Regions from separate parts of the Cytobacillus sp. FSL W7-1323 genome, predicted to be linked through region 3. Evidence: riboswitches for the same ligand, from Rfam matches in the RefSeq annotation. Region 3 holds a riboswitch; each other region holds the start of a gene.
What was found. A riboswitch is a leader RNA that binds a small molecule or an ion and turns the genes downstream of it on or off. The one in region 3 is predicted to bind thiamine pyrophosphate.
Positions count from the first base shown of each region.

Region 1: linked by a shared signal. The riboswitch ahead of thiT (energy-coupled thiamine transporter ThiT) and the one ahead of MKX67_RS11880 (YkoF family thiamine/hydroxymethylpyrimidine-binding protein) in region 3 are both predicted to bind thiamine pyrophosphate.
Region 2: linked by a shared signal. The riboswitch ahead of MKX67_RS01850 (3-oxoacyl-ACP reductase) and the one ahead of MKX67_RS11880 (YkoF family thiamine/hydroxymethylpyrimidine-binding protein) in region 3 are both predicted to bind thiamine pyrophosphate.

Region 1 is NZ_CP151998.1:266,762-275,078, forward strand. It holds gene MKX67_RS01435 (cytochrome P450) at 1-1,150, opposite strand, end outside; gene MKX67_RS01440 (helix-turn-helix transcriptional regulator) at 1,332-1,865, shown strand; gene MKX67_RS01445 (YbjQ family protein) at 1,991-2,305, opposite strand; gene MKX67_RS01450 (hypothetical protein) at 2,286-2,504, opposite strand; gene MKX67_RS01455 (YxlC family protein) at 2,491-2,850, opposite strand; gene sigY (RNA polymerase sigma factor SigY) at 2,804-3,361, opposite strand; gene MKX67_RS01465 (hypothetical protein) at 3,918-4,313, shown strand; gene thiT (energy-coupled thiamine transporter ThiT) at 4,724-5,302, opposite strand; TPP riboswitch at 5,407-5,511, opposite strand; gene MKX67_RS01475 (hypothetical protein) at 5,645-5,884, shown strand; gene MKX67_RS01480 (M23 family metallopeptidase) at 5,908-6,882, shown strand; gene MKX67_RS01485 (phosphotransferase) at 7,782-8,317, opposite strand, start outside.
Region 2 is NZ_CP151998.1:341,321-349,637, reverse strand. It holds gene MKX67_RS01880 (alpha/beta hydrolase) at 1-300, opposite strand, end outside; gene MKX67_RS01875 (DUF6176 family protein) at 413-757, shown strand; gene MKX67_RS01870 (hypothetical protein) at 1,094-1,414, opposite strand; gene MKX67_RS01865 (glycosyltransferase family 2 protein) at 1,569-2,168, shown strand; gene MKX67_RS01860 (polysaccharide biosynthesis protein) at 2,209-3,204, shown strand; gene MKX67_RS01855 (IclR family transcriptional regulator) at 3,402-4,163, shown strand; gene MKX67_RS01850 (3-oxoacyl-ACP reductase) at 4,386-5,141, opposite strand; TPP riboswitch at 5,234-5,335, opposite strand; gene MKX67_RS01845 (glycosyltransferase) at 5,421-6,956, opposite strand; gene MKX67_RS01840 (AarF/ABC1/UbiB kinase family protein) at 7,074-8,317, opposite strand, start outside.
Region 3 is NZ_CP151998.1:2,317,194-2,325,510, reverse strand. It holds gene pdxS (pyridoxal 5'-phosphate synthase lyase subunit PdxS) at 1-383, opposite strand, end outside; gene MKX67_RS11900 (PLP-dependent aminotransferase family protein) at 498-1,913, shown strand; gene MKX67_RS11895 (energy-coupling factor transporter transmembrane component T) at 2,050-2,835, opposite strand; gene MKX67_RS11890 (energy-coupling factor transporter ATPase) at 2,832-4,397, opposite strand; gene MKX67_RS11885 (ECF transporter S component) at 4,372-4,983, opposite strand; gene MKX67_RS11880 (YkoF family thiamine/hydroxymethylpyrimidine-binding protein) at 4,980-5,588, opposite strand; TPP riboswitch at 5,676-5,779, opposite strand; gene MKX67_RS11875 (TetR/AcrR family transcriptional regulator) at 5,986-6,555, opposite strand; gene MKX67_RS11870 (MMPL family transporter) at 6,714-8,317, shown strand, end outside.

The DNA of each region.
Region 1 (8,317 bases), 2.1 Mb from region 3:
GGGAATTAAAAGCAATTTCTCCTTCCAAACGTGCGAGTGGTGACCCTAGACACATATGCATACCATGACCGAAAGCTAGATGTTGATTTATTTTTCTTGTAATATCTAAATCTTCAGAATCAGTAAAAATTTTTTCATCTCTATTCGCGGCTTTTACCATGACCAAAACCATATCGCCCTTTTTGATTTTATTACCAGATATCTCAACGTCTTCTTTTGCAAAGCGTGGTCCTACAGCAGTTGAAGGGCCGTTATATCTTAAAAGTTCCTCTATAGCAGATGGTATTAATCGAAGATCCTTTTTGAGTAACTCAAGTTGCTTAGGATTTTCAAATAACATCATACTACCTGTAGCTATTAAATTTGAGGTAGTTTCATGTCCTGCGAAAATTAATAAAGTAATCATGGAAATTAATTCTGATTCATCGAGGCGATCTCCTTCAGCCTCGATAGCAATTAACTGACTAATTAAGTCATCAGAGGGGTTCATTCGTTTTCTTTCAACTAATTGTTTCGTATATTCTCCGAATTCTTGAAGGTTTTTTGCAACAGTAGCATCTTGCTTTCCCCATCCAAGCCCCGTAGCAATTGCAGAAGACCAATCTTTTAGTTTTTCACGATCTTCATAAGGAACGCCTAACATCTCAGATATTACATTAATAGGTAATGGATAGGCGTAGTCTTTTACGAGATCCATTTCACCTTTAGAGTGAACATTATCTAGTAACTCATCTGCAATTTCTTGTACTCGAGGTCTCAAACCCTCCATGTATCGAGGAGTAAAAGCTTTTGATACCAACATACGTAATCGCCTATGATCTAATCCATCTAAAAAGAGCATTGATTTACCAGTAAAGAAGGTATCGGGAGCTGACGATTTTTCTTTACTATTAATTTTATCTCTAAAATTCTCTTTTTCTTCAATGGATGTTGGGTCTACTGTAAATTGCTTAGCGTTTTTAAGAATTTGAACAGCTTCTTCCATATGGACAACTATCCAAGTTTGATTATCTGTATCGCCAATAGGGTTAGATATTGGAATAATTGGCCCTATATCACGTGTCTTGGAAAATACGAAAAATGGATTCTCTTCACTTTTGCCACTTAATACACCTAGAACCTCGCTGGAAATATCTGATTTGTTCAGCATCTTAACTTCCTTCCGGTAATTAATTTTATACTCAAATTTGAGTATATTAATAAGCTTACTAAATATCTTTATTAATAGTAAATAAGAGTAAAGTACCTATTGGTGATAGGTCTTAAGTGGGGGAATAATTGCATTTTTCAATGTGTTATTATAAACGTATATGAGTATAAGGAGAAACAACATGTCTATTCAAATTTTTATTTTAAGTAAACTAATGAATGAAGATAATTATCCATACAACATAAAGAAATTGTTATCTGAACCCGTACCGTTAGATAAAATGCGGGCGATTACAGAAAGCAAATTATATTATCATTTCGATTCCTTAGCCAAGCAAGGCTTAATTGAGATTGTAAAAGTGATTAAAGAAGTGCATCGACCAGATAAACAAGTTTATCGTATAACCGAAAAAGGACGTTTGGAACTTCCGAAAAAAATATATAAAGTCTTTGAAGATGCTGATACTATAAATGATATGATCTTAGGCATCGCGAATCTAAATTATGTTAATCCGGACAAGGTGATAGAGATAATAGAAAAAAAGATTATCGAAGCAAGAGAGTTACAAGAGACTAGGGCTCGTTTGGAAATATTGATAAATAATGATAAAGATCACCGCTATAATCGTTTCTTAAGTAATTATTTCTATGAAAGTATACAAAGCAATATCTATTGGTTAGAAAAACTACTGAGCGACTTAAAAAAGGATAATTAGCCCATATTGACAATATTAAAGGCTAGTTCTTGATAATAAAGAGATCTTGTTCTGCATAGGTTTAAGGTACTCAACAAAAAAGCTGTCGAGAAATCGACAGCCAACAAATATATATAACCCCTTGTTTACTCCACATACACCGCCGTACCATAAGCCAATATTTCACTGGCGTTTGCCATTATAGCTGACGTTTCTAAACGTACACCGATAATCGCATTTGCCCCTTTTTCTTTGGCATGCTCTACCATTCGACCGATTGCTTTCTGGCGAGATTCCGTCATCATATCTGTATATTCCGAGACTTCTCCACCGACAATCGTACGTAATCCGGCAACGATATCTTTTCCAATATGTTTCGATTGGACTGAATTTCCCCTAACAAAACCTTTTAACTCTTTTATTTCTTTACCTGGTATTGTTTCAGTAGTCACGATAATCATTTAATTCATCCTCCTCTTTTCTACGAACGTTTCTTACGATGAAATAGAATATTAGTGGTACCGGTGCTTGAATTAAGGCGATAATACCCCAGAACCAATGATTCATTCCATTTTTCTTTGCATTAGTAAATAAAAAGATACTTTGTGATAATAAAATAATTGCTACTAAGAATAGTAAAAAGAAATCAATATTCGTCATGTCGCACCTTCTCTCTATGTTTTTGGATTTGCAGAAAGGTATAACAGATGACAAGAAGGACTGTAAGACCTTGTAATGTGATAAAGACAACTGGTATTTGGGTTAATGTTGTAAAAAATAAAACAAGAATAAGTGTTGCTATTCCGCTGAATAAGAGTAATTCTCTTCGCCATTTTTTGCTAGCTTCATCCTTTTCTGCGATGACCATTTTTTCAAACCAATCTTCACTAGGAGTAGAGATGGGGTTATTTTCCTCAAACTGTGCAAAAGAACGTTTCATTTCTTTTGAAAAATCTTCTTCATCCTTGTTTGATAGGATTTTCCATTGTTCCTGGGCCTTTCTCATCTTCACCCATCTCCTTTCGAATGGTTTTAATTCCGCGGTGAACTCTAGATTTTACTGTTCCTTCAGCAATTCCAAGCATTTTGCCAATCTCATCATACGCATAGCCATAATAATGTTTTAAAATAATCGGCACTCTTAATTCATCTTCTAATTCACCGAGAGAAGCTAATAAGAAATCCCAATCTTCATTTCGTGACTGTGCCTGCCATTTTAATTTCCGCATATGTTGTGCTTTAAAGGCATCAGCTCGCTTCTGGCGCCTTTTTTGATCGATATATAATTTTGTACCAATGGATATGAGCCAAGTGGAGAATTTCGATTTCACCTGAAATTGATTTAGTTTTTCAATCGCTTTTGTCATTGTCTCTTGTGCCAAATCCTCAGCTTCTTCTCGATTAAGGGTGAGCTTCATTAAATAATGAACGAGAAGGGGATAACTCTCCTTAAATAAGTGAGCTAACGCCTGGTTATCGCCTTTTTTCGCTGCTTTAATCCATTTTTTCTCTTCCAAACCTTGCCCCCCTTTTCTTTGGATTTACTATTATGACGATTAGTGTTCTCCTTTCGTTCACGAAAAATAAAATTTTTTGAATGGAGATAGAGATTATATCTTGTTATTGCATAGAAGTTATGCGAGTGGATAAATATGTAAATGATTAGAATGTTCAATTATATCCTTATTTTCAATGACATGGACCCTCTGGTGGCATGACTACAGAGGAAAGAGCCAGCAGTATCTAGGCGTGTGTGCTATACAATCTCCATATAAACTTGGGCGGTGGTATCTTTTAAATATGTGTCAGCTTCATCCAATCAATACGGTAATTCTTAAATGAGCGTTTATAGTTAAGACTGAACGCAAAAGATGTTTACGCGCAAAAGAGAAAAGAGGAAGTCAGAGAACTGCGCGTAAATCGTGTATACGCGCAAAAGAGAAAAGAGGAAGTCAGAGAACTGCGCGCAAATCGTGTATACGCGCAAAAGAGAGAAGAGGAAGTCAGGGAACTGCGCGCAAATCGTGTTTATGCGCAAAAGAGAGAAGAGGAAGTCAGGGAACTGCGCGCAAATTGTGTATACGCGCAAAAGAGAGAAGGGGGAAGTCAGGGAACTGCGCGCAAATTGTGTATACGCGCAAAAGAGAGAAGAGGAAGTCAGGGAACTGCGCGCAAATTGTGTTTACGCGCAAAAGAGAGCAGGGGAAGTCAGGGAACTGCGCGCAAATTGTGTTTATGCGCAAAAGAGAGAAGAGGAAGTCAGGGAACTGCGCGCAAATTGTGTTTACGCGCAAAAGAGAGAAGGGGGAAGTCAGAGAACTGCGCGCAAATCGTGTATACGCGCAAAAGAGAAAAGAGGAAGTCAGAGAACTGCGCGCAAATTGTGTTTACGCGCAAAAGAGAGCAGGGAAAGTCGGAGAACTGCGCGCAAATCGTGTATACGCGCAAAAGAGAGCAGAGGAAGGTTGAGAACTGCGCACGATTGTGTTTACGTACAAAAATCATAAGAAAGAAAACAGATGATGTTGGTTTAAACTACCGTAGATAATAGTTGTTGCAAATTCATAAATAATCAAGAGTGTTCATCGTTAGATTGACATTGACGGAAGAAAAGTGCTGCTAAAAAAAGTAAGGATAAAGATGTGTCTACTCCCCCTCTCAGAAATCCAAAAAGAAAACTGCCGGTCTCAAGGAGAAAATAGAAGAGAAGATGTTGGTTTGTCTAGCTGCTTTTGGCGCTTTCATTTTGCATGGTTATCTTATGGATATCACGCCGATGTACATGTCACCCTGATTCCACAGTTCATTCATCGTGCGAAAATCCCCCAAAACGTTGACTTGAAAAAAAGGCCCTGAGTTCCCCCAGAGCCTTTAGATGATTAATATGCTTTTTTCAGAAGGACCTTATTGGCTGTTGTGTAAAGCATGACAACTACTAAGGCACATACGATAAAGGTAGGTAGCATATATGTTCCGTTATATACGAGTGAGTAAAGTGCGACAGGTTGATCTGCCGGAGCATAGGCACCAAATAGGATAATGCCTGATAAATAATGGCATAAGAAGCGTAAGAAACTTCCTAAGAAAACGCCACTAATAACATACATGTTTGCTTTGGCAAATTGGCCGTCTTGATAATTTTGCACAACTTTATTCATATAGATGCCTGCGAGTCCGACAACAGCAAAGGCTACGAAATAGTCAATGATCCAAGAGGCGAAATGAAAAGGAACAGCTCCTGTTAAGATTTGAAGTCCTCCTAATAGTAAGCCCGTTAAGACGCCGCCTTTAACACCCCAACGAAAGGCCATTAAGAAAACCGGTACCATAGCAAGTGAGATGGACCCACCTTGTGGCCAAAATCTCCCCATCAGTAAGCCTGATAAGAAATCAAGTAATAATGCCAAAGCTGCAAATATAGCAATTTCCACCATAAAAAGTGTTTTATTTTGTTTCATGTTTTTCCTCCTTCTCCGAAAAGAGAAGCGAACGAGTAAACCTGTATTACTTTTTTGTCATGAAAAAAAGCAATACATAGGCGGTGATGGATGCCTAGTATTGCTCATATCCAAAACCACGATCCCTACGCTAGCATTATCTAACAGGTTCTTAGGGTCAGAACGAACTCGCTCACTCTCAGCCATATTAGGCTCCCCTTGTGGAAGTATTAAATTTATCCTCGGTTAGAATATACTATGACTTTCATCAGAATTCAAGAATCTTTTTTTGGTAGTAAAAAAACAGATTATTTGTGAAACTTATTCCCTAGATAGTCGTAGAATAATCAAGGAGTGATTGATATGAAGAAGGTTTTTGAAGTAAACCATCATGGAAATCATATATTAATCGAAAATTATTGGATTAACGGAGAAAAGTTGTATGTAAATGGTGAATTACAGGATGAAAATTTAGGTCTAGCATTAAGAGGGGATTTGAAAGGTAAGTTAGAAGATTCAAGTGAAATTAAAGTAACTATTGGCGGTTTCTTTACTATTAATTGCAAAATATTTCTTGAGAATCGTTTAATTTTTTCATCTTAATAAAACTTACGGGGGTAGAGGGTATGGTAGGGTCAATAGATCCTGATAGGTTTATAGATCATTGGTTAAGAGAAGATTTTAAAACAATTTATGAAGCAACTTCAAAAGTGTTTCAAGGAATGGTTTCATTATCGGCATTTATTGAGATGAGCGCAGCTTTTAATAAAGGTGTGCGTAGTTATCATCTTACGTCACGGACGGATGTCATAGGCATTGGTCAGTTCGTATGGGTAGATAACTCAAAAGCAAAAGCAGTTGTGGTTGGATTCGATGATAAATATACAATTGTCAGTCTCTATTTGAAACCCTACTTTGTCTTTCCAGAAACAGATAAGATTTATACAAAGAATGAATACATTATGCCAGTGATGGATGATTGGTTTGTTTTCTGGGGTGGCACAAATGAATTTATTAATTACCATTACGTATATGAACATCAAAGGTACGCGTATGATCTATTAAAGGTGAAGGATGGCTCTACATATAATGGTAGACCTGAAAAAAATGAGAGTTATTACGCATTTGCAGAGGAAGTTATCGCCCCTCAAAATGGCAAAGTAATAAAAGTGGTTGATGGTCTCGATGATAATATTCCAGGGCAGATGGATGAAGAACACCCCCCAGGCAACTATATTGTGATAGAGCATGCGCATAAGGAATATAGTATGATTGCTCATTTTAAAAAAGACAGTATCATTGTCCAAGAAGGAGAAGAAGTTCTTCAAAAACAATTACTTGGCAAATGTGGGAACTCGGGTAACTCTTCTGAAGCGCATATCCATTTTCAAATCATGGATTCAGAAGATCTTCATAAAGGAAAATCAGTTCGCATTCGTTTTAAAAATGGTGTAGAACCGATTCAAGGAGAAATCGTAACAAATCATTTAACAAAATACCTTAATCGATTCGAAGAGAAGTTCGACAAGGTTGAAAATACGATGACAATAGCAGACTATGTTTTTGCCGTTCCCAGAGCAATTATTCAGCTTTTTAAATAGAGAAATACAGTTAAATGGAGGTCGCTTGTGCCGGCCTCCTTGCCCACAATTCAATCAAACATTTATTTAAATCGCAAAAAAAGTGGTTTGATAATAATCGTTGCTCTTTTCGTAAGACTCAGTGCGGTTTTTTAACGTATCAACTAATAACTGGATACTGTGATTCAAGTTCGTTCCTTTGATCAACACATAAGAGAAGGAATGTTCTTCTTAAAGCCTTCCAGCTTCTACAGGCCGTATGTCAACTCCTCTTTTATAGTTACCTCGGAAAATAAGGAGCGTCTAAGCTACTTTTTACACTCCTCTTTATTCCTTGTGTAGAGCTGATGAACGTCGATTTGACGCTAATTTGATGTAATTCAATCAAGTGCCTTTTTCGTGACCTACTCTTGGTCATATAAGTCCTCTATCGAATGAAAATGCCTTTCCATATGTGGGTGAACAGAAGGTCAATAAGCAATCTTCTGCAAAGGGGTTCTGGACAAACTCTTTCGCATTGGTTTGCCTTTCCACAAGCCAATATCTACTGCTATGGTGCCTGCCACTATCAATTACTTATTCGCTATTCCCAATTGTAACATGATAAGATAATTGCTCATGAGTGGCTCGTAATTGTGCGATAACACTTAGCAAAATAGCTTTACCAATCGTAAAGCTAGCTCCGATTCGTATGAACCCTGGGGCAACTTGTTTTTTTATGCTAATTATAGAATCGATCTTTCGACACCTCAAAACTGAATAAGTGTTAAACAGAAGGAGAATAAGCTCTAGGTAATGATGATTCTAAATTTAGTCATATGAAACTAAATAAACGTGTGCCGATTGAATATCGACACACGTTCAATGTTCAGCTTTTTATGTTGTCTACGTGACAGGGACAAGACAAAAGATTACGTTTTTTAAACTAACTTCATGGCTAAAGAATCAACATTCTTATTTAGCCATGCTAACTGCTTTGTTGTCAGCCTAGCAATTTTTAAATATTCTTTTGGTAACTTTCCATATGGTTCGTAAAAATTACTGACAGCTAGCTGAAAGAAATACAGATACGGCATATGGAACAAATCGTACTTAGTCAAGGTAAACCACTTTGAATAGTTATCTATATAACGTTTAAGAGCATTAGATTCAATTTTTCCACTCTTAGCAACAGGGTCCGCATAAGCGAAAGACATCATTACTTCCCAACATGCAGGTAAATGACAGGCGTCTGTCCAATCAATTGTATATAATTTTGTTTCCTTACATATGATTTGAGAAGTATAATAATCTCCATGTGAATTAGTACATGTAAACTTAGAATAATCAAACGTATAGTTATTAATTGTATCTAGATACTCTAATCGGTTAATAATATCTTTCATAGTTGTCGTATCGTTTGACTGTTGTGCTTTTTTAAAAGTCTTGAGGTAGGATTTTTTTGCCTTAATAATTT
Region 2 (8,317 bases), 2.0 Mb from region 3:
CGCAATACCACCTCCATTTGACCAACCAATGATTGTTATTTTATTTAAAGAAAAATGATCACAAAATAATTTCAAATCATAAGCGAATGTCTTAAAATCCTCTATTGGCTGATTGTAAGTAGATCGGCCATAACCTCTTAAATCCGGGGCATAGACCGTATACTTTGAAGGTATTTTCTCCAAAAATACGTCCCAATGATTCGCTGAGGCATAATTGCCATGAACGAGAAGTAGAACCTTCTCTCCCCCATCCTTTTTCAGATAATCATACACTTCACCGTTACTTAACCTGCATTCCATTTAAACACCTCTACTTTCTCCTTTAAACCTCTCATACTATTCGATTAAAGCTATCTTTATTCCTTTTTATGTTAAAATATTACATAAACATTCTAATAAAAGGAGAGATTGTATGAACGTTGAACTCACACGTTTTAAGGTTAAAAAAGGAAAAACAAAAGCTGTAGACGAATGGTTACAATTCCTTAATCATCATATGAAAGAAGTACTCCTCACACTTGAAGAAGAAAAAATGTATATTGAAACGATTTTTCGCGAAGTACAAAACGAAAATGAATATCTTTACTGGTATTCTGTACAAGGTAGGGATGGGATTGAAGTGACTGAATCCACCCACTGGGTAGATAAAAAACATCTCCAATATTGGCAAGATTGTATAGATGAAACCTACAAACCAGTTAATTTAATTACCGAAGTCGTTATGATCCCAGAGAAAATCAGAGCAAATATGACTTAGCTTAAATAGGCTAAGCACTTTTCACCTTCCGTCCATATAAGAAGAACGAAATGAGTCCTAATACGGTATATAATATAACAGCATTCACCATACTACCTACCTCAAACCAATACGAAACCGGAATTATTATCGCAGCGGACGAAAAGATAAAGCCTATGATCATCTGCTTTTTTAAGCGCGCGCAAATCATACCTTGGATAATAAAAGCTAGCGGAAAAAGGACATAAATCCCTAATAATAAGATTTTGCTAAACGGAAAAAATGAACATATCCACGTAAATATAAAAATACATATAGAGGGAAATAAAACTCGAAAAAACATCTTCATGTCAGTGTTCATCCCCTTCTTTTTATAGACAATATTATAGCCTTCCACCAAAACCACAATAAAACAAGATAACCGAAAACACTATACAACGCCCATAGTGCACCATCAAAAAGCTCATGAAGGAAAAACTCCCCTTCATTCATTTCTTCACCGCGACCAATAGCATTGAATATAGAAATAAAAGGGATTGTTAGAACAAAAAAGATGACGAATAATGCTGTTTTTCTAATTTGTTTCCTCCATAACATTCTTAACGCCATCATAAATGAAATAAACAAAAAGAGATAATACAATAGCCAAAACCATAACGGTAAACTCACCATAAACATTCCCTCACCCCTCTTGAGTGTAATATTACACCAAAAGAAATTTATTGTAAATAATTTCTTTTTATGTCCTAAATTCACCACTTTTAATTAGGCGCATACACTAAACGATATAACACCTGCCCCAAAATCATGCATAATAAAGTGAGGAAAAGTCATGAGATTCAGCTTTTTATCCCCGGTTTATAATAGTGAACAATGGGTTCGCTCGATGCTTGATAGCATTCCTAAAGAATATGCCGATGAAATCATTGTTTGTGATGACGGATCAACCGATCAAACATTAGTGATGTTAAAAGAATATCAACAACAGTACCCTCAACTAAAAATCTTAGAAAATGGGGAAAATCGTGGCGCTAGCTATTCGTATAATCGTTGTATCGAAGCCGCAACTGGAGATTATATTGCCATTATTGATAGCGATGATATTTATTTACCAACCATTCGTGAAGTACTCGCTAAAATAGATGGTGAGTACGACATTTATTATTACAGCATGGTGACAAAGGATGGCCAGCTCTTTCAAGCAACGGAAGAAAATTATCGTGAATGGTGTGGGCAATTTAGGATCATTAAGAGAAGCTGTGTGGGAGAAGCGAGATTTTCTGAAAGACCGGATATGGCGGGGGACTGTGATTTTCATCAAGCGCTCTTAGACCAAAACCCTTCAGTGCACATAACAGGAATTATCGCTTACTGGTATAACTATCCACGAATAAATTCCGAATATTATTTATACTATTTTGGATTAAAGTAAGCCCATTGTGGGAAATGACAGAAAGGTGCGTTCCATACTTATGTTTAAAAATAAAACGCTATTAATTACAGGTGGAACCGGCTCGTTTGGGCATGTGGTGTTAGAACGTTTTTTGCATAGTGAAATAAAAGAAATACGCATCTTTTCTCGTGATGAAAAAAAACAAGATGACATGCAAAAACAGTATGCAGATGGAAGAATCTCTTATATCCTCGGCGATGTTCGGGATATGAGTACTTTATTACCAGCTGTGGACGGGGTTGATTACATTTTTCATGCAGCAGCCTTAAAACAAGTACCCTCATGTGAGTCACATCCGCTAGAGGCGGTGAAAACGAATATTCTTGGCACCGATCATGTATTAAGTGCAGGAATACAAGCAGGGGTAAAGAAAATTGTCTGCCTATCAACGGACAAAGCAGCCTATCCAATTAATGCAATGGGAATGTCTAAAGCTTTAATGGAAAAGACATTTATCGCTAAATCGAGACAAGCTAACGCTCGTGGTACCATTATATGTGGCACAAGATACGGAAATGTCATGGCATCAAGGGGGTCCATCATTCCGCTACTCATAGAACAAGTAAAGGAAGGAAAGCCGCTAACTGTTACGCATCCTTTAATGACCCGTTTTATGATGAGTTTAGATGAGGCTGTCGAACTCGTATTGTACGCTTTTGAGAATGCTTGTAATGGGGATATTATGGTACAAAAATCGCCTGCTGCCTATATTACAGATTTAGCACAAGCGATTAAAGAACTTTTTCACGTTAACCTTCCTTTAGAATTAATTGGCACACGGCCGGGAGAAAAGCTCTATGAAGTTTTACTAACAAAAGAAGAAGCAGCGAAAGCTATTGATCTTGAAGGCTTCTATCGCATTCCTCGAGATACCAGAATAGAAACTGATACAAACTCTGTAGAAGAATATCACTCCAATAATACTTATCGTCTCTCTGTAGCTGAACTAAAAGAAAAACTACAATCATTATCCTATGTTCAAAAAGAGCTAAAAAAATGGAAAAGGTTAAATTAATATATTTGACCGCTCCCTATTTTTCGTGAGTTGAGCACCTTCATTGACCAAGTTAATAATCGCCAACTCACTTACTATTCTTATATATACTGAATTTATAGGGATATCCTACCAACCCTCTAAAGGAAGGTTGTTGTTTGATGTAGTTTCTGATAAATTAGGATTCAACATGACTAGCATATTGAGGAGTTACATACATGGAAATACAAAAAAGTAGTACGATGATACAATCCTTGCAAATAGGCATTTCTATCATCGAATTAATCTATCAAAAAGATACCCTAATGAAATTCTCAACCATTCAAGAAGAAACCGGTATTACGAAAAGTAATTTATATAAATATTTAAATACACTTACGCAATTGAACATGCTCTATCGTGAAAAAGGGACAAACCTGTATTATCTTGGAAGCAAATTGATTCAATATGGTACAGCCGCCTTTGGTAGTCGTGATATTGCCGATGCAATCACTCCGTATATGCAGGAACTTTCTTCGCTTACTTCCTGCACCGTTTCGTTTTCATTATGGACAAACAACGGACCTATTACGACAAAGATTTGTCATTCGAATGAACCACTTCATATTGGTACACAACTAGGCGGAAGCTTACCACCAACATCTGCCGCAGGGAAGATTTTCTTAAGTTTCTTAAACCCAGTACTGACAAAAGATTGGCTAGGAGACGGGGAAGCGATCGATAACGCAGAATGGCAAATGATTCAACAATCGAAAATCTCCTTCGCTACCGAACCTTTAATTCCATCGATTTCTTCGGCTTCCGTCCCTTTGCTAGACTACCAGAATCAATTACTCGGTGCAGTGACAGTTGTTGGATTTAACGATAAGATGCCTAAGGAAGCATCGGATCCGATGAGCAAGCAACTGCGGAAGTTTCACCTACAAGCATCTTCTATGTTTGGCTATCGATATAAACAAGGAAAAATTGAACAATACTGATTGAACGTTCAATCGACCGTTTTAACATCTAGTAGAATAAAATACTAGTGAGAAAATTAAGTTATTATTTTAAAAATATCCTTTTCTGCGAATAAATTGGAGTTTAGCTTCGACTTAGTCTCACATTTGCTGATATAAGCTCTTTACTGATTTATCAACCTACAAAATAAGTCCATTTATTGAAAAAGGCCGCCATAAACAAAGATGACGACCTTTTTTATCTTAGTTCATCGTCAATCCATGATCAACGACTAGATTTTGTCCCGTAATCGCTCTAGCGCCTGGAGAGGCTAAGAAAACAACGGCTTCCGCTACGTCTTCTGGTTTTGTCACACGGCGGATAGCAGAGTTATCAGCCACAATCGCAAATACCTCAGGGGTAGTAACAGCACTTGCATCCGTTGTTTCTAATAATCCACCGGAAACCATATTCACATTAATATCATACTGTCCGAGCTCCTTGGCCATATTGCGTGTAAAGCCAATTAATGCCGCTTTGGCTGTTGTATATTCATGGTAGGCAATGACTGGGTTCTGGTAAAGATTCGTGCCAATACCAATCACACGGGCTTGCTGTGAATCCTTTAGAGCCGGAAGAGCAGATTGAACAACATTTAAGCTTGCTTTTATCGCGCCTTCAAACTGGGTTTGATAGCTAGCCCAAGATAATTCCTCTACTTTCGCCTGTGCCACAGGATCAAATTTAAATTGAACTAATGCATTATTTACAACGATATCCAAGCGACCAAAATGAGCAATTGTGTCTGCTACCATTGCTTTTACTGCTTGATGATCTCTTACATCAGCTTGGATAGCAAATGCACGATCTTGTCCGATTTTTTCAACTACTGCATCTGCTTTTTCTTTATTATTAAAATAATTAACGACTACTTTGTAGCCCTCCTTACCAAACTTTTCAGCAATTGCAGCTCCTAATCCACGACTTGCTCCTGTTACTAACACGACTTCTTCTCTCACGCTATTCCCTCTTTTCAATAGATGTAATTAAAAATGTTCAGGGAAACAAAACAAAAGGCTCCCCGAAAATGGAGAGCCTACCATACATATGCATATAGTTGGAAGATGCTCCCTACGATCGTCTTAACGAACAGGTTCTAAGGGTCAGGTTTTAACCTTCTCAACTCATTTTCTGAGTCCCCCTGCAACAATTTTTAATTATTTTTAGTTTAGCATACAAATAGTTTCCTAGCTATGAATCGAAGTTCATTTCGAAACTGACCATTTGCTTTATGTTTCTCACCATTGTTTTAAACGGGGATTCTTATCTAGAATCGATTCATATTGTTTCTCATTACCATAGAGGCTATTCGGGTCAAGCAGCTTATATCTCTCATATTTTTCTAATCGATCTTTTTCTTTTGCCCAGCCTAAATGCTTGACTCGTATTGTGGATAAACTGTGGGTAAGTTGGAAGATGTTTTCTGGAAATCTCCCACAATGCTGTGGTGTTTCTTTCCAGACAGGCTGAAAGGTTGATCTAACTCTTGCTAGAAATGGACGGTATAAGAAATGTGCTTGCCAGTATTCATCTTCACGATAATGGTCTTCATCCCACATATCATACAGTCTAAAACAGTACAGGTCGATAGTATCCTGTTTAACAAAGTCATCAATATAATCAATAAAACTCTCCTCAAACCATTCATCTGCGTCAAGATTTAATACCCAACCTAAAAAACCATTCGTTGCTTCTAACCACTGTTGTTTTCTTAGTTCCACTTCATTGGCAAACTGGGAGCTTGCATTCTTGACCAATTTAATTGGCATACCTTTTAGTTCTTGCAAGAAAATCGATATAGTCTGATCAGTACTAGCATCATCTATAATCACAGCTTCATCGATAAATGGCTTTACTTTCTTTAACATCGTTTGTAAATAACGACCTTCTTCATTCTTCACAATCATCGATAAGCGAATTTGATGGCTTTCTGCTTTTTCTGGATAAATAGGTAGTTCGCTATAAGCATACTGACATTTTTCTTTAAATGCGGGTATGCCTGTAAGGTCAGAAGAACGATAAATATGATAAGCTGGCAGATGTGTGTCTACATGTAGATCCAGTCCTAATGCCACAGCTCTCACACAAAAATGTCGATCTTCTCCCCAAAAACTGAGATTTTTAATTTTACTAAAATGAATACCTGCTAACAAAGCTTTCCTGCTAATTAGCGTGCACGCACCTAATCCTCCTACTTCATAAACACCTGGAGTTTGTAACTGTTGAATAAAAGCCTCGGTTTGAACGGCCTTTTCTTCGTCTGTTATGGCACCTTCATCCGCCTGTCTCCAGTGGGTATATTCATCTGTTAACCACACCTGCGGATAAGGAATTGTCCCCTCTTGCCAAGCCGTCCAAAATACCTCTGAAACAATTTCTTTTTTCGTGGAAATAAGTGTATGAAGGGTATTCGGGTGTAAAAGCAAATCAGAGTCAATTAAAAACAAATAATCAAATTCTTCAAATTTCGCCTGCTCAATAAGCATATCTTTGAAGCGAGCAACCTTCCAGATGAGAGCATCATTCCAGAAATGGGTAAAGTCGGTACGAATATAGATACTATCTTCTTTTGCGGATAAAATCGCAACATCTTTCTTCCATTTGGCAAAATGACGTAGTAGTCTACTTGATTCTTCATTCTGATTATCATCTATGAAAAGATAATGAATCTCCATTGTATCCGTTTTTAAATTGGCTAAGGATAGCAGAAACTCTTTTAAAATATCGGGTTCTTGATTAATTGGACTGCCAATGAGAATTTTTGTATTAACCATAAGCAACATTAACGTTTATTGACAAAACCGTTCACCTCTCTACACTATATTCTCACCATGAATTGCTTGTGTAGTGAAATCAGAAAAATTCTACCCAAAACAAAAAGCAGAGAGTCGTCAGAATCTCCCTGCTCTAATGATGGTGTATATAAGAAATAAGAACATTAATATCGCAATGACGAAGCCGATTTCTACTGCTGGTATATTCCATAGGAGAGATGATTGCCTGCCAAGGGCGGAACCGATAATTAAACCCACCATTATAATGCAAAATGCTAGCAACACGATACTAAATGCTAGCCGGTTGCTGATACGATCAATTCTCGTTAGAAATTTTTCACTGTTTGGCAAATTCAGTTCGAGCGGGATTTTTCCCTTTTTGATAAGGGCAATCAAATCTTTCAAATTATACGGCGCTTCCTTTAGAATATCAAAATACTCCCCGATATGAGCTAGCGAATCTTTCGCCAAATGATCAGGTCGATATTTATTAATAATTAATCGTCTACCAAAAGGCTCAGCAATTTTTAATATGCTTATATTAGGGTCAAGTTTTTCAACAATACCTTCCATTGTTAACAATGTTTTTCCCACTAATGTTAAGTTTGTTGGGATATGTATATGATGTTGATTGGCAACGGAAAACAAATCATTAACTGCCTCGCCAATTGATATTTCACTAAACGGAATATCATAATATCTCTCTCTTAGTAAATCAACATCAATTTTTAAAAGTTCAACATCGACATCATCTTGGACAATACCCATTTTAGTGATGGCTTTAATGACTCCATCGGTACTTTGCCGCAACATGGCAATAATTAATGATGCTAAATTTTCTTTCATATCCTCAGTTAAACGTCCAACCATACCAAAATCCATGAAAACAATTACATTTCCTGGTAATACACAAATGTTACCTGGATGAGGATCTGCATGGAATACACCTTCCTCTAATATTTGCTGGAGGATGCCTTCAACGATTCTTTCGGCGATCAGTTGTTTATTAAACCCTTGTTCCGCCAAACTTTTATTTTCAAGGATGCCGCACCCTTCAATATATTCCATAGTTAACACTTTTTTCGTCGTATATTTCCAGTATGTTTTTGGGATTTTATAATGATTATTGTCTTCAAATTGATTGGCAATTTTATCTGCATTACGACCTTCAAGTAAATAATTCAACTCATTTAACAATGCTTTAGAAAATTCTTTCATCATTTCCACTAACTGATATTGCGATGCCCAATGTAGCCGTTTTTCTGCGATTTTAGCAATTTCTATCAAAATTTCTAAATCTGTTCTCATGGTCTTCTCAATATCAGGCCGTTGTACCTTAACAGCTACTTTTTCACCAGAAT
Region 3 (8,317 bases):
CACACAAATGGAACCGTAAACTCACTTTTTAAAATATGGTACTCTTCATCTGCAGGGGTTAATACTTCACTCTCATCTATGTAATCAACACCCATTGCTTCTAACACTCGTGCCTCAACAATATGTCCAATTCTAGCTTTGGCCATGACAGGAATAGACACTGCCTGCATCACTTCTTCTACAATTCTTGGATCGGCCATGCGAGCGACTCCTCCAGCTGCACGAATATCCGAAGGCACGCGCTCTAATGCCATAACAGCAACTGCGCCTGCTGCTTCAGCGACCTTTGCTTGTTCAGCATTGACGACATCCATAATGACACCGCCTTTTTGCATTTGTGCCATCCCGCGTTTTACTGTTTCTGTACCTACTAATTGACTCATTTTCATTCCTCCATTGCATTTTTCAGATTTGTTTATTAGTATAAAAAGGAACTGATATGATTGTAAGTATCAGTTTTTGATAATTTTATAGTATCAGTTAGAGGGGGCAGTTAGATGGATTACTTAGCTTGTGAGTTGTTAAGAGACAGTGATGTACCTTTATATGAGCAATTATATGACTATATTAAAGGCGAAATAACAGTGGGAAGATTACTAGAAGGAGATAAGCTTCCATCTAAACGAAAATTAGCCACCTTGTTAAAAATAAGTCAAAATACTATTCAAACAGCGTATGAACAGCTTGAAGCGGAAGGTTATATTGAAGTACAAGCGCGCAGAGGCTACTTTATATTACCATTAACAGACTTAGAATATATCGAAAGTAAAATGAAGAATGAAGGTTCAACAGTTGGTGTTTATCCTAAAGAACAAACCGCGATTTATGATTTTCACCCGAGCCAAATTGATACTGTTCACTTTCCATATGATAAATGGCGAAAGTATGTGAAACAACATATTGAACCGGTTCATCAGTCCTCATTACTGCTTGGTGAAAACCAAGGGGAACTTGATTTAAGGCAGGAAATTGCGCAGTACTTATATCATTCCCGTGGCGTAACTTGCAAGCCTGAACAAATAGTAATTGGCGCAGGTGTAGAAGTTCTTTTACAACAGCTGATTTTTCTATTTGATAAAAATACAGTCTATGGGGTGGAAGACCCAGGTTACCATTTAATGATGAAGATACTACATAATTACGGATATGAAGTGTATCCACTGTTAGTGGATAGACAAGGAGTCGACATTCACGCCATAAAAAAATCACCTATAGATATCCTGTATACGACACCTTCACACCATTTCCCTTATGGAACCGTTTTACCGATTCAACGAAGACAACAATTGTTGAATTGGGCAGCAGAGAAGGATGATCGCTACATTATTGAAGATGATTATGACAGCGAGTTTCGCTATAACGGAAAAACGATACCGTCTCTGCAAAGTATGGACAGAGGGGAAAAGGTTATTTATTTAGGCTCTTTTTCTAAATCTTTTATTCCATCATTGCGAATTAGTTATATGGTTTTGCCAAAACCCCTTGTTAAATCTTATAAAGAAAAATTATCTTTTTATCATTGCACGGTTTCGAGAATAGACCAAAATGCTTTAAGTGGATTTATGAAAGACGGGGAGTTTGAAAAGCATTTAAACCGGATGAAAAAAGTTTATAGAAGAAAGGTCGAAATAGTTCTAAACGTACTCAAGTCCTTTCCGCAATTAGAAGTTATGGGAGAAAGCTCTGGATTACATGTCGTATTGATTGTCAAGAACGGAATGAATGAAAGCGAACTCGTAGCACGCGCAAAAAGAGAGCGCTTGAAAATTTATCCATTATCTAATTACTCCATAATTAGAAGAGATGATAAAGAACCGCAAATTATATTAGGCTTTGCAGGTATTATTGAAGAGCAATTGGAACACAGCTTGAAAGCATTGTTCAAAGCGTGGGGGATGGATGAGATTGATTAGATAAATCTATCTTTGCTTGATTCAATAAAAAAATTAGAATTAAGTACTTTAAGATAATCAACAACGAACAAATTCTTATCATATAACTGAACTTGTTCGTTGTTAATTTTACTTAGAAAGGTTTTAGCGAGTAAAGTTAGGGCATAATCCGATGGCCAAATATATTAAGTGTACCCAATCGATAGGAGACGTAATAGGCGATTATTAATATGATAAGCATGATGATAAAAAATAGGTAATCAGTCGCTTTGATTTTCATTACAGTATAATAGGTTCGATCTTTTGACCCTGTAAAACCTTTTGATTCCATTGCAATTGCGACTCTTTCAGCCTTCCGAATGGCGCCAGCTAATAGGGGGATAAAATATTGTCTCGTATGTTCCACGCGATTTCTCCATCCTTTTGCACGACCAAGGCCCCGAACACGATGAGCTTTCTTTAACAAGTCTAATTCGTGCTTGCAGGTTGGAACAAAGCGATACCCTGCCAAAATACCATAAGTTAACTTAGGTGAAAGGCGAACTTGCTGCATTAAACTTAACATAAATTTTGTTGGATCAGTTGTAAAAGCAAAGAGTAAAGATAACCCTATAAAACACAATGACCTTAGTGCTAAACTCATACTAACTATAATGCTACCCATCCTAATATCAAAAGAAAAGAACGAAAAAAAAATAGGACCAGTTGCGTACTTATCATCCGTATACAGCATTGTCATCCAAGCTAACCCGAGCGCAAAAAAGGACATCGGTATAAAGTAAAACAACCATTTCTTTATGTTCAGTTTACTGAAGAAAAAGGTAAGTATCAGGATATAAATAAACATAATCGCTGGTGTAATAATATCAAAGGAAAAGCTCAACAAAATGGCAGGTAAGATAACCGTAATAGCTTTTATGGTTGGATTTAATGAGTGTATCATATCGTCATCTCTTCATTTATCAACCGTAAGCGGTAAGGTATCCTTAATCTGGCTCTTTCTAAAAGGTCAGTTTTTCGCCAAAGTGCTTTAGGTGTACCATCATAAACGATCTTTCCTTGTTGCATAACCAAGACATTATTACAGTATGAATCAACTAAATCCATGTCATGTGTAACGAAAACGATGGTGGCCCCTTTATCATTTAGGTGCATGACTTTACGCATAAATTGAGAGGTCGTATAGGCATCTTGTCCAAATGTTGGTTCATCGAATAGAAGTAAATCAGGTTTGGAATGTAACATCGTTGCTACACTTAGCCTTCTTTTTTGGCCACCACTTAAGGAAAATGGATTTTTCCACTTATCAGATAAGAGATCAAAATCGGTTAATAAATGATGAACCATTCTTTCTGTTTCTTCTGTAGAATAGCCACTTAGCTTGATACCAAAACACACTTCATCGTATACAGTTTGGTTAATAAATTGATGCTCAGGATTTTGAAATACATAGCCCATATTCTTATACAATTCGTTTTCATGCCAATTACTTAATGGAGTGTTTAAAAAATCAATTGAGCCTGATACGGGCTTAATTAATTTGGCTATTAACTGTAATAAAGTAGATTTACCAGCACCATTTTCGCCAACTATTGCGCAAAAGTCCCCTTTTTTGATTGAAAAGGAAAGTTCATTTAGGATTTGCTTATTTTTATAGTTAAATTGTATATCTTTAAGATTGACGATTACTTCTGTACTTTCTTTTTCACTTGATGGTCGACTAGGCATTTTCCTATTTTCATACCTTTTAGGAACTCTTATACGATTCTTCGTCAACTTATGTAAATGATTTTGAAAACCTTCCTTCGGCGTACTATCTAAAAGTATTTCTCCTTTTTTATTAAGCGCAACCAACCGATGAGCGTATGGTTCCCAGTCATCGATTTCGTGTTCAATTACAAGCAAACCAAATCTTTGTTGTTTTTGAATCTTAATAATTGTCTCGATAAACTCGAGGCTAGATATCGGATCTAAATTTGCTGTAGGTTCATCTAAAATTAAGTATTGAGGGTCCATTAAAAGGATAGAAGCTAGCGCAACCTTTTGTTTTTGTCCTCCTGAAAGATGGTGAATGTTATGTTTCATATATTGTGATAATCCTACAATATCTAGCACATGTTCTATTCTTTGTTTCATTTGGCATCTGGGAATAGACAAGTTTTCTAACACAAATGCTAATTCATCTTCTACACGAACCATGCAAAACTGACTTTCTGGATCTTGAAAGACAATGCCTATTTCTTGGTTTATTACTCCTTTAGGGTAGGAGGAGATATTTCTCCCTTTATATAAAAGGTCCCCTGAAGTAAAACCTTCAACCGCCTCAGGATATAGACCATTTAAACATAGTGTAAGTGTACTTTTGCCAGAACCACTTGCTCCAAGTAATAAAGTCACTTCCTCTGCATATAACTTACAGCTTACATTATTTACAGAAGGCTCATCGTGTTTATCAAAGGAAAATGAGAAAGAGTCTAATTCAAAAATTGGTTGATGATTTTCCATGCCTTGCTAGTACCTCCTTCCCAATAGGGTACCCATTTAAAACACCAGTTTTCGCTAGTTGATCTGCTAATATTTTTCCTAAATAACCAGCAATGATAGCTCCACTTAAGAGACGTATAACAAACATTGTCATAATAAGCCAGGATTCATAGGCATGAAAACCTGATACAAAGAAATGGTAAGGAAAACTAATAAATGCAGCGCTGACACCTGAAAAAACGAGAATACGAGGTTGATAATTTTTCCATTTTGTCAGAGCAAAAGCGATTTCCGCCCCTAATCCTTGCACCATCCCTGAAAGAATTAAAGTGGGTCCAGATGTTGAGCCGACAAGTACTTCGGTAATAGCAGCAATGGTTTCTGCTGTAAAAGCAACGCCTGGCTTTCTGATAATGTAAGCAGCTATTATGGATACAATAAACCATATGCCATAAATCAATTCATAACCAATGGGTCCAAACCCAAACGGGGTAAGGATGGCAACAAGAACTTTACCGACCCCAAAAAACCCTAAATAAATAAAGCCAAATACGACACCCAGGACTGACATGAGAACAATATCTTTCAGACGCCATGATTTTATCATGAGACTTTCACTTCTTTAGCTTTTCCAGTAGGGCTGTTAGCTGATAATGTGAATGTCATTGTCACATGAGATACATCTTGCTTGGTCTGATCGAAAACGTTCTGTAACAAGTTAAAAATATCATTCACCTTGCCATCAAGCCTTGTGGCATAATGGCTATGGCTAACGTTTACTTCAGTCTCCTTGGACCAATCAATTTGCTCATAAATTTTTTCCATATAATCTTCCCTCCCTAAGGGATAGAGGGCAAATTTACAACCTGCAAGCTGGTCTATTTCTTTTGTATCATCCTTGTTCAAGGCAATGTCAGATTCGTCCATGTATACATCTGCTGCTGAATCTCCTGGACAACCAATCGAAAAGGTACCACTCATAGCGATGTGTTCTCCTGTTTTAGCTGCGTGTAAAAAGATTGCCCTCACTACATCAAAAACATGAATTTGCTTACCACGGATACAAGTAGATACATCATCAGTTTCTGACCACACCTTTGACATGTTCACTTCTTTAAGGGCAAATAAGATGATGTCCACATACCTCTCACTCATTGGAGAAAGCGTAAACTGACAACCTACGATACTACTTGTTCCACATAATTGATTCATACAAAAATCTCCTTTTAACATTTTTTGAACAAAAAAAACTGCACCCCGATGGAATGCAGTTTGGCTATGCAGAAAAAAAAGAGAATACACTGACCAACTGCACTTCCCCACGCTAGTATTATCTAGATCGGGTTATAAGGGTCAGGCAATTGCCTTCTCAGCCATTAAATATAGCTCCCCTAGCGCATTCGATATATTTTATTTGTTCGTCTATCCTATCATAAGCAAAAAATCATTATCTGTAAACCAATACTTGTCAATTGATAATGTAGTAGAGATAAATACAATTTACTAATTGATACGTAAATGATGCAAAAGAGTAAGGAATACAGTTTAAATCGCAATATAGTAGAGGTGAATAAAATATTGATGTGAAGAATGTTGATATATTCGCATACTATTTAGAATGAAGAATAACCCGATTACTAATTTCAGTAATAATGGTTGTCATTTCTTCCGGAGATTCTTTCATCCCATTCATTAACCATTTTTCAATTACATAAATACATCCACTAATTACAAAGTAAATCATATATTTTGATTTATCTAGATTTATGACCTGCTGTTCTTCCTTTAAACTATTAATAATGATTGATTGTGCAGTATCAATCACTCTCGTTTGAAAAGCTTTGTTACCATGGTCACTAAATAAAACAAGAAAATCAGCACTACGTTTATAAACATAATCTAATAAATACTTTGTCATTGCAAAAGTTTCATTTGTCTCATTATGGTTGTACTGTTTTAAAGTGACCTGTAATTCTAACAAAATCTCATCTTCAATATGCTGGAGTAAATCAAATTGATCACGATAATGACTATAAAAAGTAGAACGATTGATATCTGCTTTTTGACATAATTCTTTAATGGTAATGGAGGAGATTACTTTTTCTCTTAATAATACCATTAAACTTTCCTTTAACACCATACGAGTATATTGTTTCCGACGATCCAATTTTTTGTTCATCATGCCAACCCTCACTTTTTTAGAGAAATCCAACAAAGTACGCTTAAATGTTGGATGTTAAACATTTTTTACACAACTGTTTGTTGTTTATCTAACACAGTGGTATGTATAATGTTACTGTAAAAGAATTTCAACATCAAGAAGTGGGGAAACCAATAATGATTGAGTTTATTATTCGTTATAAAAAATCTGTAACAATCATTTTCTTTTTGTTATCAGTGCTTTCTGCTATTGGATTTCTGTTTGTGAATGTTAATTATAATATGAAAGATTATATCCCAGCAGAAGCTGAATCTACCGTTGCTTTAGAAGTGATGGAAGAGGAGTTTACTAGTGGCATTCCAAATACAAGCGTAATGGTTGAGAATGTAACAATCCAAGAAGCGCTCGTTATCAAAGAGAAATTAAATAAGGTTCAAGGTGTAACTGATGTGATGTGGTTAGATGATGCGATGGACATAAGAACACCAATAGAAACCGGAGACCAAGGCACAATAGAAAATTACTACAAAAATAATCACGCTCTTTATTCTGTCACCATTGAGAGTGGCAAAGAGGTCGAAGCAACAGAAGATATATATCAAATAATTGGTGAGAAGGGATCACTTATTGGCGAAGCTGCAAATACAGCTACGCAGCAGAAAATGACAGGGCAAGAAACGTTACTCGCTGCAGGGATACTTATTCCCATTATTATCATTATACTAGTTCTCTCGACAAACTCTTGGGTTGAACCGCTCTTTTTCTTAACGGCTATCGGTGTATCGGTAATTATTAATTTAGGGAGTAATGTTTTTATAGGAGAAGTGTCCTTTGTGACACAATCAGTCGCACCAATTTTGCAGTTAGCTGTTTCCTTGGATTACGCTATCTTTTTATTACATAGTTTTCAAGATTATCGTAAACAAGGGCATGAGCCAAATCAAGCTATGAAACTAGCTATGAAAGAATCGTTTAGTGTCATTGCCTCGAGCGCATCTACAACTCTATTTGGATTTATTGCATTATTGTTTATGGATTTTGAGATTGGATCAGACCTAGGTTTAAACCTTGTTAAAGGAATAATTTTAAGTTTTATAAGTGTGATGGTATTCCTTCCAGCACTTACATTATTATTCCATCATTGGATTGAAAAAACACAGCACAAATCATTAATACCAAATTTTAAAGGTATTGGAAAAAAAACATTAAAGTTAAGGTTTCCGGTCTTGATTTTCGTCTTACTTCTCGTTATACCTAGCTTTTTAGCACAAAAAGAAACCTCATTTACTTATGGAATGGGGGATCAACCTGACAGTACTAGGTTAGGGCAAGACATCCAAAAAGTAGAAGAAATATTTGGCGAATCAACCGCTGTAGTATTATTGGTACCTAATAATGAAATAGGTAAAGAAAAAGAAATGATAGCATCTATTGAAGAGGTTGACCATGTCTCAAATGTAATTGGCTACACGAATATGGTTGGTTCGACTATTCCGCAAGAATATTTAGAGGAGGAAGCAAAGGAACAATTCTTATCCAATAATTACAGTCGAATCATCATTAATACTGATGCAGGAACAGAAGGAGATATTCCTTTTCAATTAGTAGAAGAGATAAGGGAAATAGGTACTAAGTATTTTGGTAATCAAGCGTTAACTTTAGGCGAAAGTGTTGCACTTTATGATATGAAATCAACGGTTACAGAAGATAATTCTTTAGTAAATACTTTAACCGTTATCGCGGTTGGATTCGTGTTACTTGTCACATTCAAATCATTATC